DNA from 4 places in the Brevibacterium sp. LAARM2_SD2 genome. Region 3 is predicted to be linked to each of the others. Evidence: riboswitches for the same ligand, from Rfam matches in the RefSeq annotation. Region 3 holds a riboswitch; each other region holds the start of a gene.
What was found. Region 3 has a riboswitch for thiamine pyrophosphate ahead of thiM (hydroxyethylthiazole kinase). Riboswitches for the same ligand answer to the same signal wherever they lie in the genome.

Region 1 (3,415 bases), on a different contig from region 3:
GGCATGCCGAGAACGACCTCGGCCCGATGGCGCTGCCCGTCGTCCCGCCGGCCATCGCCCCGTTCCACATCGCCGAGTACTTCCCCACCGAGGGCACCTCGCTCCTCCACGACCCGCGCCAGCACGCGATCTCGATGTGCTTCGTCATGGAGGTCCGCGGCGAATGCACCCCGCGCGCCGATGCGCTCAGCCTCGACTGGCTCACCCCCACCGAGGCGCTGCGCTCCGACATCGTCGCCGAGCTCTCCCACGGCCAGGAGCACATCATCCGCTCAGCCCTGAGCTACCTCGGCTTCGCCGTCTGACGCACCCCTCCCCCTGGCGCAGGCCGTGAGCACGCGCCGAGGCCGTGGGCACGCGCCGCACGCGAGAGGAATCCGTCCGCCTCGCGGTCTTCTACACGTTGTAGAAAACACTTGGGTACACTGAGGGCGACGAGGACGGCACACGGTTTTCGGGGCCGTCGTCCCCGTCAGGGTTGGTCAGGCCCCGATGGAAGGACTGCCATGACTGCTGACTCCCGCTCGTCCGCCGCGAACCCGGCCGAGGCCCGCCCGACCGACACCCGCGCCTCCGATTCCGGACTCACCGACAACCTCGGCGTCCTCGTCGGCTTCGACGGATCCGAGCTCGCAGCCCTTGCCCTGCGCTACGGTGCCGCCGAGGCGCTGCACCGAGACGTTCCCCTCACCGTCGTCACGGCCTTCACGATGCCCCTGATGATCTACCCGAACATGGCCTCGATCCCGTCCGAACCCGAGGACGAAGCCGCGATGCGGGCAGCGGAGAAGACCCTCGCCGAGGCGGCCGAACTCCTCGCCGATCATCCCGGACCGGTGACGTACGCCGTCGAATCCGGTGACGCCGCCGGTGTGCTCGTCAACCTCAGCGCCAACGCCGATGTCATCATCGTCGGGGCGCGTGGACGCGGCGGCTTCATGGGCCGCATGCTCGGGTCGGTCTCGACCGCGCTGCCGCCGCACGCCCACTGCCCGACGATCGTCGTCCCCCGCCATTCGGCGCACCGCGGGGACACGACCGGCCCGGTAGTCGTCGCCGTCGACGGGTCCGAGGGCGCGCGGATCGCGATGTTCACCGCCGCCGAGGCGGCCGCTTCGCGCAACGCCGACCTCGAGATCGTCACGGTGCTGCCGGCCGGGGAGGAATGGCTCTACTGGTACCCGGAGCTCGAACTCGGCGGTGACGTCGCCGACCGCCGGCAGCAGCAGATCGAAGCCGAACTCGACAAGGACGCCGAAGAGCTGCGCAGTCAGTTCCCCGGGCTCCAGGTGTCCACCTCGGCGCTCATCGGCGATGCCACCGCGCTGCTGTCCGCGGCGACGAAGACCGCGCAGCTCACCGTCCTCGGCACCCGGGGCCGCGGGGCCGTGAAGTCCGCGCTGCTCGGATCGGTCTCCCGCGGGGTCCTCCACCATGCCGAGGGTCCGGTCATGGTCGTTCCGGCCTGAGTCCCGTTCGCACCAGATCCCCGGCCCCGCGGACGTGCGGTGCCGGGGATCGTCAGGTGTTGTACAGTGGAGCGCACACGACAGGGGAGCGCCGCCAAGGGCGCTGAGAGTGCAGATGACGCTGCAGACCCTCGAACCTGATGCGGCTAGCACCGCCGAAGGAAGTCGAGACTCTTCTACCCCTCCTTGAGACACGAGGAGGCGCTATGCCGAACACGACCACGCCCGGTTCCCGCTCGACGACGGCACCGGCATTCACCCAGGCCCCGCCGACGAAGAAGTGGCGGGTCGTCGACTACGTCGTCACCGCGGTCCTCGGCATCGCCGTGGGCCTGATCTTCTGGGTGCTCGCCGCCAGCTGGAAGGGCATCGAGCTCGCCTTCCAGGCCTTCCCGCCCTCGATCGGCCTCATCGCCGGCCTCTGGGTGCTCGCCGGTCCGCTCGCCGGGGCGATCATCCGCAAACCCGGAGCCGCGCTGCTGTGCGAACTCCTCGCCGCCGCCGTCGAAGGCGTCCTCGGCTCCCACTTCGGGGCGACCGTGCTGCTGTCGGGCTTCCTCCAGGGCCTCGGCGCCGAACTCGTCTTCGCCGCCTTCGGCTACCGGAAGTTCACCCTGTGGGTGACCGCGCTGTCCGGACTCGTCGCCGCGACCTTCATGGCCGTGAGCGAGAACATCCTCTACAACGCCGAATGGCAGTTCGACTTCCAGCTCGCCTACGCGGTGTGCGCGATGATCTCCGGCGTCGTCATCTCCGGCATCGGCGCCTGGTACGCCTACCGCGCGATCGCGAAGACCGGGGCGCTGAGCTCCTTCGCCTCCGGCCGCGTGCGCTGATGGGCCTGCCGATCCGCGCCCACGGATACTCGTGGCGGCACGCCGATCGGGACAGCCTCGCCGTCGGCCCCGTCGACCTCGACATCGCCCCAGGTGAGAAGGTTCTCCTCTTGGGGCCGTCGGGGGCGGGTAAGTCGACGCTCCTCCATGCGATCGCCGGGGTCCTTCCCACTGAGGCCGGGGAGTCAGCCGGTGATCTCCTCGTCGGCGACGCCCCACCCGACCCCCGCCGAGGCGTCACCGGGCTCGTCCTCCAGGACCCCGATTCGCAGGTGATCTTCTCCCGCATCGGTGACGATGTCGCGTTCGGAATGGAGAACCTCGGTCTGCCCGCCGAGGTGGTCGACGCGCGGATCGACGCCTCCCTGGCCGCCATGGGCCTCGACCTTCCCCAGTCCCACCCGACGGCGGCGCTGTCCGGGGGCCAGAAGCAGCGCCTCGCGCTCGCCGGGATCCACGCGATGGCACCCGAGGTGATCGTCCTCGACGAGCCGACGGCCAACATCGACCCCGCCTCGGCGAGGGCGGTCCGCGATGCCGTCCTCACGGTCCAGGAGTCCACTGCGGCGACGATGATCGTCGTCGAGCACCGGGTGAGCCTGTGGAGCGACGAGGTCGACACCGTCATCGTCCTCGGCCGCACAGGCGTCGTCGCCCACGGCACCCCGGACGAGGTCTTCGGTGACCCCGCACTCGCCGAGGTGCTCAGGACCACCGGGATCTGGCTGCCCGAATCCGGGTCCCGCACCGCCCCCGACCGCTGGACGATGCCGGGCAGAACTGGAGCGCAGGACCGACTCGGGTCCCCCGTGCTCGTCGGCGAGCGCCTGGGCGTCGCCCGGCCGCGGGCAGCCGTGCCCGCAGCGACCGATCTCGACCTCGAGGTGCGGGCGGGTGAGGCGCTCGGCATCGTCGGCGCCAACGGGGCCGGGAAGTCGACGACAGCGCTGACCCTGGCCGGCCTCATCCCCGAGTTCTCCGGTGAGGTGCGCGCAGCGGGGCCGCTTGCCGCCGGGGCGAAGGAGGCGCGGCCGTACACCTGGCCCTCGAAGTTCCTCGCCCCGCGCATCGGCATGGTCTTCCAGGAACCCGAGCATCAGTTCCTCAAAC
Region 2 (3,415 bases), on a different contig from region 3:
CGACCGCGAACGGGTCGACCGCCTCGGCGGTGCCCCCGTTCCGGGTCTTCGGCTCCCACACCGATTCGCCGGCGTTCAAACTCAAGCCCGGTGACGAGTTCGTCGCCGAAGGCGTGCGCCAGTTCGGTGTCGAGATCTACGGCGGGCCGCTGCTCAACTCGTGGCTCGATCGGGAGCTCGCCCTCGCCGGGCGCCTCAGCCTCGCCGACGGCAGCGTCGTCCTCGCGCACACGCCGGCGATCGCACGCATCCCGCAGCTCGCGATCCATCTCGACCGGCAGGTCAACGAGGGCCTCACCCTCGACAAGCAGCGGCACACGACCCCGATCGTCGGTCTCGCCGACCTCGCCGAGGCCGATGTCCTCGAGATCCTCGCCGCCTCCGCCGGCGTCGACCCCGAACTCATCGTCGGCCACGACGTCTACACGATCCCCGCGCAGGAGCCCGCGCTCTTCGGCGCCGCGGACGAGTTCTTCGCCTCCCCGAGACTCGACAACCTCCTCTCCGTCCACGCCGGGGTGACCGCGATGACGTCCCTCGACGCCGAGGCGCTCGATGCGGTGGCCCTGTTCGCCGGGTTCGACCATGAGGAGGTGGGGTCGAACTCGCGCTCGGGCGCGAGCGGGCCGTTCCTCTCCGACGTCACCGAGCGGATCGTCGCCGCCCTCTTCCCCGAGGCGAACCGCAGTGACTACCTCGCCGCACTGGCCGCCTCGGTGTGCGTGTCCTCCGACGCCGGACACGCCGCCCACCCGAACTACCCCGAACGCCACGATCCGCACGTGCGTCCGCGCCTGGGTGCGGGGCCCCTGCTCAAACTCAACGCCCAGCAGCGGTATGCCACCGATGCCGTCGGCACGGCGACGTGGGCCCGCGCCTGTGCAGCCGCCGGGGTCGAGTACCAGGACTTCGTCTCGAACAACTCGGTGCCGTGCGGGTCGACGATCGGACCGCTGACGGCCACCCGCATGGGCATGACGACGGTCGATGTGGGACCGGCGCTCTACTCGATGCACTCGGCGCGGGAGATGTGCGCGATCAGCGACGTCGTCGCGCTCGGCGCGGTCGCGAAAACGTTCCTCCAGGGGGCGTGAGGCGCCGCGCCTGCGGGAGCCGACACAGGGGGCGAGCGCTTGCTCGTTCAACGCAGCGCCTCGTTCACCCCTGAGCCTCACTCACCCCTGAGTCTCACTCAACACGAAGCGTGAATATCGCGTCCCCAAAGACGCGATATTCACGCTCCGTGTTGAACGAGCGCCGGCAGATTCGCCGAGGCGGCGATATTCACGCTCGCCGTTGAACGAGCACCCCGAGGACGAGCACCGGCGCACGCCCGCAGACACCCCGTCAGCGAAGTCGCGGGAGTGCGTCCGCCGAGGCGCGATGCTGCACGCACGATGACGCAGCGAGCGGGGCGCGCACGCACAATGCGCGTGGAAGCAGGCCTGCAGGCACGATGCCGCAGGCGTCCAGCGTGCGCAGGAATCCGAGGCGAGCCCACTGGGGTACTTCCCCCAGGGCGCGTCCGCTGGGCACGTCCACCGAGGCACGTCGGCAGGAGCCCGTCCACCGGGGCACACCCACTGGGGCGCGTCCACTTGGGCACGCTGAAACTGAGGCACCAAATCGGGCGACCGCGCGTCCACCGTCTCGCGCAGTGAACACCTGCCGCGGGTGATTTTGTGGCGGCGCCCACACCGTGATAGTCGTTGTGTGACCCCACGGGGGCCTTCGGAAGAGGGCTGAGATCGAGCTGAGACCGCTCGAGACCGTTGAACCTGATCCGGTTGATACCGGCGGAGGAAGAGAGGATCGCAGATGACTGCGCCCACCCCAGAAACCACCCGTCCCACCGTTGCCCCGCGCCCGACGGCACCGGCCGAGAACTCCGCGAGCACCCCCGCGGGTTTCGCTCTCGAGCAGTACCCCACCCATTCCCTGGCCTGGGTCGAGGACCGTGAGCACGGCATCCGCGTGCCCGTCACCCGCATCGACCTCGACGACACGAACGGCCGCCCCAACGAGCCGGTCCACGTCTACCGCACCGTCGGGCCCGGCGCCGTCCCCGAACAGGGCCTGCCCCCGCACCGCGCGGAGTGGATCGCCGACCGCGACGACACCGAGGACTACGCGGCCCGCGGCCACCTCATCGAGGACGACGGGCGGGCAGCCGTCCGCCGCGGCGCACCCTCCCAGCAGTGGCAGGGGCCCGACCGGACGCCTCGGCGCGCGAAGCCCGGACGCACCGTCACGCAGATGCACTACGCCCGGCAGGGCATCATCACCCCCGAGATGCGCTACATCGCGATCCGCGAGCAGTGCGACGTCGAACTCGTCCGCTCCGAGGTCGCTGCCGGGCGCGCGATCATCCCCGCGAACATCAACCACCCCGAATCCGAGCCGATGATCATCGGCAAGGCGTTCCTCGTCAAGATCAACGCGAACATCGGCAACTCGGCGGTGACGAGCTCGATCGCCGAGGAGGTGCAGAAGCTCCAGTGGGCCGCGAAGTGGGGTGCCGACACCCTCATGGACCTCTCGACGGGCAACGACATCCACACCACCCGCGAGTGGATCATCCGCAACTCCCCCATCCCCATCGGCACCGTGCCGATCTACCAGGCGCTTGAGAAGGTCGACGGCGACGCCGAGGCGCTGACCTGGGAGATCTACCGCGACACCGTCATCGAACAGTGCGAGCAGGGCGTCGACTACATGACCGTCCACGCCGGTGTGCTGCTGCGCTACGTCCCGCTCACCGCCGACCGCGTGACCGGAATGGTCTCCCGCGGCGGGTCGATCATGGCCGGATGGTGCCTGGCCCACCATGAGGAGAACTTCCTCTACACGCACTTCGACGAGCTCTGTGAGATCTTCGCGGCCTACGATGTCGCGTTCTCCCTCGGCGACGGGCTGCGCCCCGGCTCGATCGCCGACGCCAACGACGCCGCCCAGTTCGCCGAACTCGACACCCTCGCCGAGCTGACGAAGCGGGCATGGGAGCACGACGTCCAGGTCATGGTCGAGGGCCCCGGCCACATTCCGCTCCATCTCGTGCGGGAGAACGTCGAGCGCCAGCAGGAGCTCTGCGACGGCGCCCCCTTCTACACCCTGGGTCCGCTCGTCACGGACATCGCGCCCGGCTACGACCACATCACCTCGGCGATCGGGGCGACGGAGATCGCCCGGTACGGCACGGCGATGCTCTGCTACGTCACCCCGAAGGAGCACCTGGGACTGCCCGACCTCGACGACGTCAAGACGGGGGTGATCACGTACAAGATCGCCGCCCACGCCGCGGACGTCGCGAAGGGCCACCCGGGGGCGACGGCCCGGGACGATGCGCTGTCGAAGGCGCGGTTCGAGTTCCGCTGGCGCGACCAGTTCGCGCTCGGCCTCGACCCGGAGACCGCCG
Region 3 (3,415 bases):
TCGCGGAGACGACGCAGAAGCCGAGCAGTCCGCGACCGCGCAGCTGCGGAACCCGGCCGGCGTCGATGCCGCCGATCGCGACCGCGGGCAGTCCCGCCTCGGCCGTCAGATCGCCGAGGCGGTCGGGGGCCGATCCCGGCCGGCGCGTCGGTCTTCGTCGTCGTGTCGAAGACGGGCCCGATGCCGACGAGGTCGACGGCGCCGGTGGCCCGGGCCGCCGCGAATTCGGCGGCGCTGGCGGCGGAGAGACCGATGAGCGGCTCGGGACGACGAGGTCGCGCACCTCGGTGACGGGAGTGTCGGTCTGTCCGACATGGATGTGGACGTCGGCGCCCTCATCGAGGAGGTGCCGGGTGACGGCGACCCGGTCGTTGAGGAAGAGCGGGACGCGGCGGTCGGTGCCGGCCACCGCCTCGCCGACGGCGGCGATGACCTCCCTGGTCAGGGTCAGGAACTCGGTGTCGTCGATGTCCTTGTCCCGGACCTGGACGATGCCGGCTCCCCCGCGCACGGCGGCGAGCACGTCTCGGCGACGGTGCGACCGGCCTCCCGGCACTGCGCGGAATCGGTGACGAGGTAGAGGCGGGCGTCGACGCCGGCGAGGCGCTCACTCGTCGCGCTCATGCTCTCGTCACCTCGACCCGGGCCTCGCCGATGCGCGCATCGTCGGTGGTGTGGAGAGCATCGAGGAAGTGCTCGGCAAAGCTGCCCGGTCCGGCGGCGCCGGTCGCCGCGGCCTCGCCGGCGACGGCGAAGTGGGCGTGGGCGGCGACGACGGCGGTGAACTGATCGAACGCCGCGAGTCCCGCCGGACCCGCACCCGGACTCGAGTCGACCGGCGCGACGGCGGCGAGGTAGGCGGCGGTGACGGCGCCGAGCGAACACCCGGTGCCGATGACGAGCGGCATGAACGCATGTCCGCCGTCGACACGGGCGATGTGGTCGACACCGTCGATGTGGGCGACGATGGCGTCACGCTTGCCCGAGACGGCGACGATCGCCCCACTGGTCCGCGCGAGCTCGGCCGCCGCCGGGAGGACGGCGTCGACCTCGTCGGTCGATTCGACGCCGCGCCCGCCGGCCCCGGCACCAGCCAGAGCCGCGATCTCCGAGGCGTTGCCGCGGATCGCGGTCGGGCGATCGGCGGCGGCCCGGCGGATGCGGGTGGTGCGGAAGTCGACGGCGCCGATGCTCACGGGGTCGAGCACCCACGGAGTCGAATCCGCGGTGACCGCGCCGATCGCGGCGTCGGCGGCGAGGAACTGCTGGTTCGTCGCGGTTCCGAAGTTGACGAGCAGACCGCCGGCCAGGTGCGCGAACTGCCCGGCGTCGGCCTCGTGGTCGAGCATCGCCGGGGACGCGCCGACAGCGAGCAGCACGTTCGCGCTGAACTGCTGGACGACCGTGTTCGTGATGCATTGGATGAGCGGATTCGCCGCGCGCAGACGTGCGTGCGCCGACGACAGATCGATGTCAGTCATGACGATCCCTTCGCTAGCATGGCCCAGATCAGGTTCGATGGGTGTCCTCTCAGCCCGGCGCGACTGCCGCCGGGCACCCCATGTCATTGCCCATGACTGTACCAAAATCGCCGAGGCGGGGGTGAGGTGGGGTCACCCCCTGACCTCGCCCCCGCCTCGGCGCCGGTGAAGGAGAACTCACCCCCTGCCGACGTACCGCTGTCCGCGCCGACTGACGGCGTCGATGACGACGGCGGTGAGGAGGACGAGAGCGGTGATGATCTGCTGCATATCGGAGTTGAAGCCGATGAGGTAGAGACCGTTGTTGATCGCGCCGACGACGAACGCCCCGAGGACCGCGGCCCACGCCGACCCCCGCCCGCCGAAGAGGGAGGTGCCGCCGATGACGGCCGCGGCGATCGCGTTGAGGAGGTCCTGGGTGCCCACGAGCGTCGACCCCGCGTTCGTCGTCACTCCGGCCTTGACGAAGCCGAAGAGGGCGGCGAGGACACCGGCGGTCATGAACACGCTGATGCGCACCCACGTCACACGGATGCCGGCGCGCCGGGCGGCTTCGACCTTGCCGCCGACGGCGTAGATCGAGCGCCCGTACCGGGTCTTGCGCAGCACGAGGTCGATGATGATCGCGATGACCATCATGAGGAAGAACGGCAGCGCGAGTCCGAAGTCCTGGTTGACGAGGATGAGGAAGCCGAAGACGATCGCCGCGAGGAGGACGATGCGCACGCTGACGGCCGTCCAGCTCGGACTGTCGAGGCCCGCGGAGTGCCGCCGCAGCTTCGCGTGGATGATGCCGGCGGCGAAGCCGATGACCGCGATCGCCCCGAAGACGTACGCCCAGAACGCCGGGAAGTAGTAGCTGGCGAAGTCGAAGACGAACGTGTCGGCCATCGAGAGGTTCTTCTGCGTGCCGAGCACCGTGAGCGTGAGCCCCGTGAACGCGAGCAGACCCGCAAGGGTGACGACGAACGCGGGAATCCCGACGACGGCGAAGAACCAGCCCTGGATCGCCCCGATGACGAGGCCGAGCAGGAGGATGATCGTCACCGCGACGACCGGCGGGACCCCCTGCCGGACGACGAGGACACCGAGCACCGAGGCGGCGAGACCGCCGAGCTGGGCGAGCGAGAGGTCGATCTCGCCGAGGAGGAGGATGAGGTTGATCCCGAGCGCGAGGATCGCCAGGTAGGCGACCTGGGTCGAGAGGTTGACGAGGTTCGCCGGGGAGAGGAAGTTGCTGTTCGCCGACTGGAAGACGATGACGATGACGACGAGGGCGAGGATGACGGGGAACGACCCGAGCTGGCCCTCCCGGATCCGGCGGACGAACGTCCGCACGAGCCCCTCGTCGGAGATCCGCTCGTCGGTGATGAGGGAATTGCGGGTCATCGGCGCTCACCCCTCCGCGCGGCCCGCTGGGTCACGACGTTGTCATTGGCTCCGGTGATCGCGGCGACGAGGACGTCGGTGCGCTCGTCTCCCGGGAAGTCCCCGGCATCCTTGCCCAGCCGCAGCACGTGGACACGGTCGCACACGGCTTGGACATCGGCCATGTTGTGGCTGACGAGGAGCACCCCGAGGTCACGGTCGCGGAGGCGTTCGATGAGGTTGAGCACTTCGGCGGTCTGGGCGACGCCGAGGGCGGCCGTCGGTTCGTCGAGCATGACGAGCGAGGGTTCGCCGAGGAGGGAACGGGCGATCGCCACCGTCTGGCGCTGGCCGCCGGACAGGGCGGCGATCGGCACGCGCACGCTCGGGATCTTCGCCGACAGGCTGCGCAGCAGCTCCCACGACTTCGCCTCCATCGCGACTTCGTCGAGGACGCCGCCGAGGGTGTGCTCATGACCGAGGAAGAGGTTGGCGACGACGTCGAGGTTCTCGCACAGGGCGAGGTCCTGGAACACCGTGGCCACCCCGGCCCGCTGCGCATCCTT
Region 4 (3,415 bases), on a different contig from region 3:
TGGCCGTCGGTGATGGTGAAGCCGGCCCACAGGCCGCGTCGCACGACCTCGCCGTCGACGGCGAGGGCCACCCCGAGGCGGCCGCCGTCGACCGGGGTGCCGTCTTCGCTCAGCTGCCGACCGGTGATGTCCTCGACGAGGGTGCGGGCGGTCGTGCCCGCGGTGATGTCCCGGCGGTCGCCGTTGAGTGTGATGGTCATGATCCCTTCCTTGCTGTCAGCAGTGGTGCAGCCGGTGACTGCGGTGATGATGGCGAGTGGTCGGACTCGAACCGTGCCGGTGCCACGGCCTCGCGCGCACCGACGGGCAGCCACGCGGAGTCCGCGCCGACGACGAGATCCGCGCCGAGGCGGGCGCCGAACGGTGCGAGGAGCACCCCGTGGCGGAAGTACCCGGTGGAGACGACGAGACCGGGGTCGGTGCGACCGAGGAGGGGGAGGTCGTCGGGCGAGCCGGGCCGGGCCCGTGCCGTGATCTCCGTGATCTCACATCCGAGGAGCCCGGGCACGAGGCGTTCGGCGTCGTGGAGGAGACGGTGGACGCCCTCGGCGAGGATGCCCGACTGGCCGTCCTCCCGGGAGGTCGCCCCGAGGACGAGCTCCCCATCGGGCCGCGGCACGACGTAGACGGCCGACCGGCGACGAGTCCCCGGATCGTCCGGGTGAGCAGCGGGGGAGCGCCGGGATCCGAGCGGAGCCGGATGACGTCGCCGTGGACGGCTCGCAGCGGCAGCGCGGGAGCGCCGGCGATCGCATTGTGCGCCATGCCTGCGGCGAGCACGACCTGATCGGCGTACAGCCGACGTCCCGAGGCGAGCTCGACTCCGGTCGTCCGAGCCGGGGCACCGGTCGGTGATCCCTCATCGCCGACCAGTCCCGTCACCCGCTCCTCGATGACGCGGTCGCCGAGGACGGTGAGCAGCGCGCGCGTCACCCGCCGGGGATCGATCGCATGATCGCCGGGAATGAGGACGGCCCCGCACACACCGGGGGCCAGGGCTGGTTCGAGGTCGCGGGCGCGGGATCCGGTGAGCAGGTCGAGGTCGGAACCGGCCGCGGACTGGAGGGCGCTGAGTTCGCGCAGGGCCGTGAGATCCGCGCGGTCACCGGCGCAGACGAGTGTGGCGGTCGCCGTCTCCCCGAGGTCGGCCCCCGATTCCCGGGTCAGTGCCGCAGTGAAGTCCGGGTAGAGGTCGGCGGAGACGCGCATGAGCGGAAACAGCGGAGTCTGGCCCCACGCGATCTCGGCGGCAGGGGCGATCATCCCGGCCGCGGCCGCGGTGGCGCCCGAGCCCGGATGCGGATCGATGACGGTGACGGCCGCCCCGCGCCGGTGGAGCTCCCACGCCGTGGCCAGGCCGATGATCCCGGCGCCGACGACGATGACGTCCATGCGATTCTCCCTCCGGCGGCATGACCCGCATCAGGTAAGGCGGTCGGCACGAAGCCCTCTCAGCCTCCCAGCGAGGCTCCCGCGAACTCCTCTACTCTAGGAGCATGGTTCCCACGATGCCAACGTCTCCCGCAGTGCAAGACCCCGTGACCGCCCTTGCTGAGAACGTGGGGCACCCGGTCGACCGCGACTCCACCGGCCGGGATGCCGCGCGGACCCGTGCGCTCGCCTCCGCCCGGCTCTACCTCTGCACCGACGCCCGCACGCAGCAGGGCGACCTCGGTGAGTTCCTCGATGCCGCCTACGCCGGGGGCGTCGACATCATCCAGCTCCGCGACAAAGGTCTCGAAGCCAGGGAGGAGATCGCCGCCCTCGAGATCCTCCGCGATGCCGCCCACCGGCACGGGAAGCTCTTCTCCGTCAACGACCGCGCCGACGTCGCCCTCCTCGTCGGCGCCGACGTCTTCCATGTCGGGCAGGGCGACCTGACGAGCGCGCAGGCCCGCACGGTGCTCGGCGACGACGTCATCCTCGGCCGGTCGACGCATTCGGTCGAGCAGGCGCTCGCCGCTGCCGCCGACCCGGAGATCGACTACTTCTGCCTCGGCCCCGTGTGGGAGACCCCGACGAAGCCCGGTCGCCCGGCGGCCGGGCTCGATCCGCTGGCGGCGGTGAGCGGGAGGACGGTCAAGCCGTGGTTCGCGATCGGCGGGATCTCTGCCGGTGACCGTCTCCAGGCCGTGCAGGAGACCGGGGCGTCACGCATCGTCGTCGTCCGCGCGATCACCGAGGCGCCTGACCCCGCCGAGGCGGCCGCTCGGCTGCGTGCGCAGCTGGCTTCCGCTGACCCCGACACGACCGCTGGCACGACCACTGGCACGACAACTGGCACGACCACGAAGGACGGCACCCTGTGACAATCCTCATCGCCGGAGCCGGCGCGACCGGCGGCGCCTTCGGCACCCGCCTCGTCGAAGCCGGACGCGACGTCACCTTCCTCGTCAGGCCCGCACGCGCCGAGGCGCTGAGAGAGAACGGTCTGCGATTCATCGCCCCCGACGAGGACCGGACGAACCCGGTGACCGTGACGACGGCGGAGGAGCTCGCGGCCGACTCGACCCCGGTCGACCTCATCCTCGTCGCCGTCAAGGCCGGTGCCCTCGAATCGATCATCGCCGACCTCCGGCCGGCCGTCGGACCCCAGACTCTCATCATCCCGTTCCTCAATGGGATGGCGCAGATCGGTCGCCTCGAGGCGGAGTTCCCCGGGCAGGTGCTCGGTGGGCTCGTCAAGATCGTCGGCACGATGCGCGGAGCCGACATCGTCCAGATGACGGATCTCGCGACGATGACGATCGGCCGCCTCGGCGGGGGAGAGGTCCCACCCGCGGTCGTCGACGCGCTCGACGTCCCCGGCTTCCGGCTGCAGGTCATCGACGGCATCGACGACGCCCTGTGGGAGAAGTGGGTGTTCATCGCCGCGGCCGGTGTCGTCACGTGCCTCTTCCGGGCACCGGTCGGCGCGATCATGGCCGCCGGTGGCGAACCCCACGTCGTGGGGATCATCGACGAACTCGAAGCCGTCGCCATGGCCGCCGGCCACCCGGTCTCCGCGCGGGCCAGGGCGGCCACCCTGTCGATGCTCACCGCCGAGGGCTCCGCCTTCACCTCCTCGCTCTACCGGGACGTCACGGCCGGACTGCCGAACGAGACCGAGCACATCCTCGGCCACCTCCAGACGACGGCGCGCGACCTCGGCGTGCCGACCCCGCTGCTCGATCTCACTCTCGTGCAGCTGCGAGCAGGCGAGTTCGACCGGAGCGCATGAGGCGGGCGCGCTCTGCGGTCGGGACGCACCTCCGTGGCCCGACCGCAGCTGCCGTGGGCTCGGGCACCGCGGGCTCGAGGGCAGCGGTGCCGTCAGATTCGAAACCTCCGGATACGGGCTCGGCAACAGCGGCCCTCCGCTTCGCCCGGAGACGGCGGGCCACCTCGGCGATGCCGGTGAGGGTGAGCGCGATGC

Region 1: it holds a riboswitch for thiamine pyrophosphate, as region 3 does, so the genes downstream of both, AC2W7K_RS07660 (ECF transporter S component) here and thiM (hydroxyethylthiazole kinase) in region 3, are expected to answer to the same signal.
Region 2: it holds a riboswitch for thiamine pyrophosphate, as region 3 does, so the genes downstream of both, thiC (phosphomethylpyrimidine synthase ThiC) here and thiM (hydroxyethylthiazole kinase) in region 3, are expected to answer to the same signal.
Region 4: it holds a riboswitch for thiamine pyrophosphate, as region 3 does, so the genes downstream of both, AC2W7K_RS08095 (FAD-dependent oxidoreductase) here and thiM (hydroxyethylthiazole kinase) in region 3, are expected to answer to the same signal.

What each region holds. Positions count from the first base shown of each region.
Region 1 covers NZ_JBNFOM010000009.1:58,556-61,970, forward strand. The annotation lists gene AC2W7K_RS07650 (DUF4916 domain-containing protein) at 1-305, shown strand, start outside; gene AC2W7K_RS07655 (universal stress protein) at 507-1,469, shown strand; TPP riboswitch at 1,542-1,650, shown strand; gene AC2W7K_RS07660 (ECF transporter S component) at 1,676-2,305, shown strand; gene AC2W7K_RS07665 (ABC transporter ATP-binding protein) at 2,305-3,415, shown strand, end outside.
Region 2 covers NZ_JBNFOM010000036.1:1,098-4,512, reverse strand. The annotation lists gene AC2W7K_RS16885 (M18 family aminopeptidase) at 1-1,094, shown strand, start outside; TPP riboswitch at 1,712-1,822, shown strand; gene thiC (phosphomethylpyrimidine synthase ThiC) at 1,819-3,415, shown strand, end outside.
Region 3 covers NZ_JBNFOM010000003.1:11,355-14,769, forward strand. The annotation lists gene AC2W7K_RS02605 (thiamine phosphate synthase) at 1-511, opposite strand, end outside; gene AC2W7K_RS02610 (hypothetical protein) at 448-624, opposite strand; gene thiM (hydroxyethylthiazole kinase) at 621-1,481, opposite strand; TPP riboswitch at 1,469-1,572, opposite strand; gene AC2W7K_RS02620 (sugar ABC transporter permease) at 1,659-2,870, opposite strand; gene AC2W7K_RS02625 (ATP-binding cassette domain-containing protein) at 2,867-3,415, opposite strand, start outside.
Region 4 covers NZ_JBNFOM010000010.1:17,751-21,165, reverse strand. The annotation lists gene thiS (sulfur carrier protein ThiS) at 1-200, opposite strand, end outside; gene AC2W7K_RS08100 (FAD-dependent oxidoreductase) at 197-619, opposite strand; partial or broken gene AC2W7K_RS08095 (FAD-dependent oxidoreductase) at 727-1,392, opposite strand; TPP riboswitch at 1,383-1,485, opposite strand; gene thiE (thiamine phosphate synthase) at 1,560-2,309, shown strand; gene AC2W7K_RS08085 (ketopantoate reductase family protein) at 2,306-3,220, shown strand; gene AC2W7K_RS08080 (DedA family protein) at 3,174-3,415, opposite strand, start outside.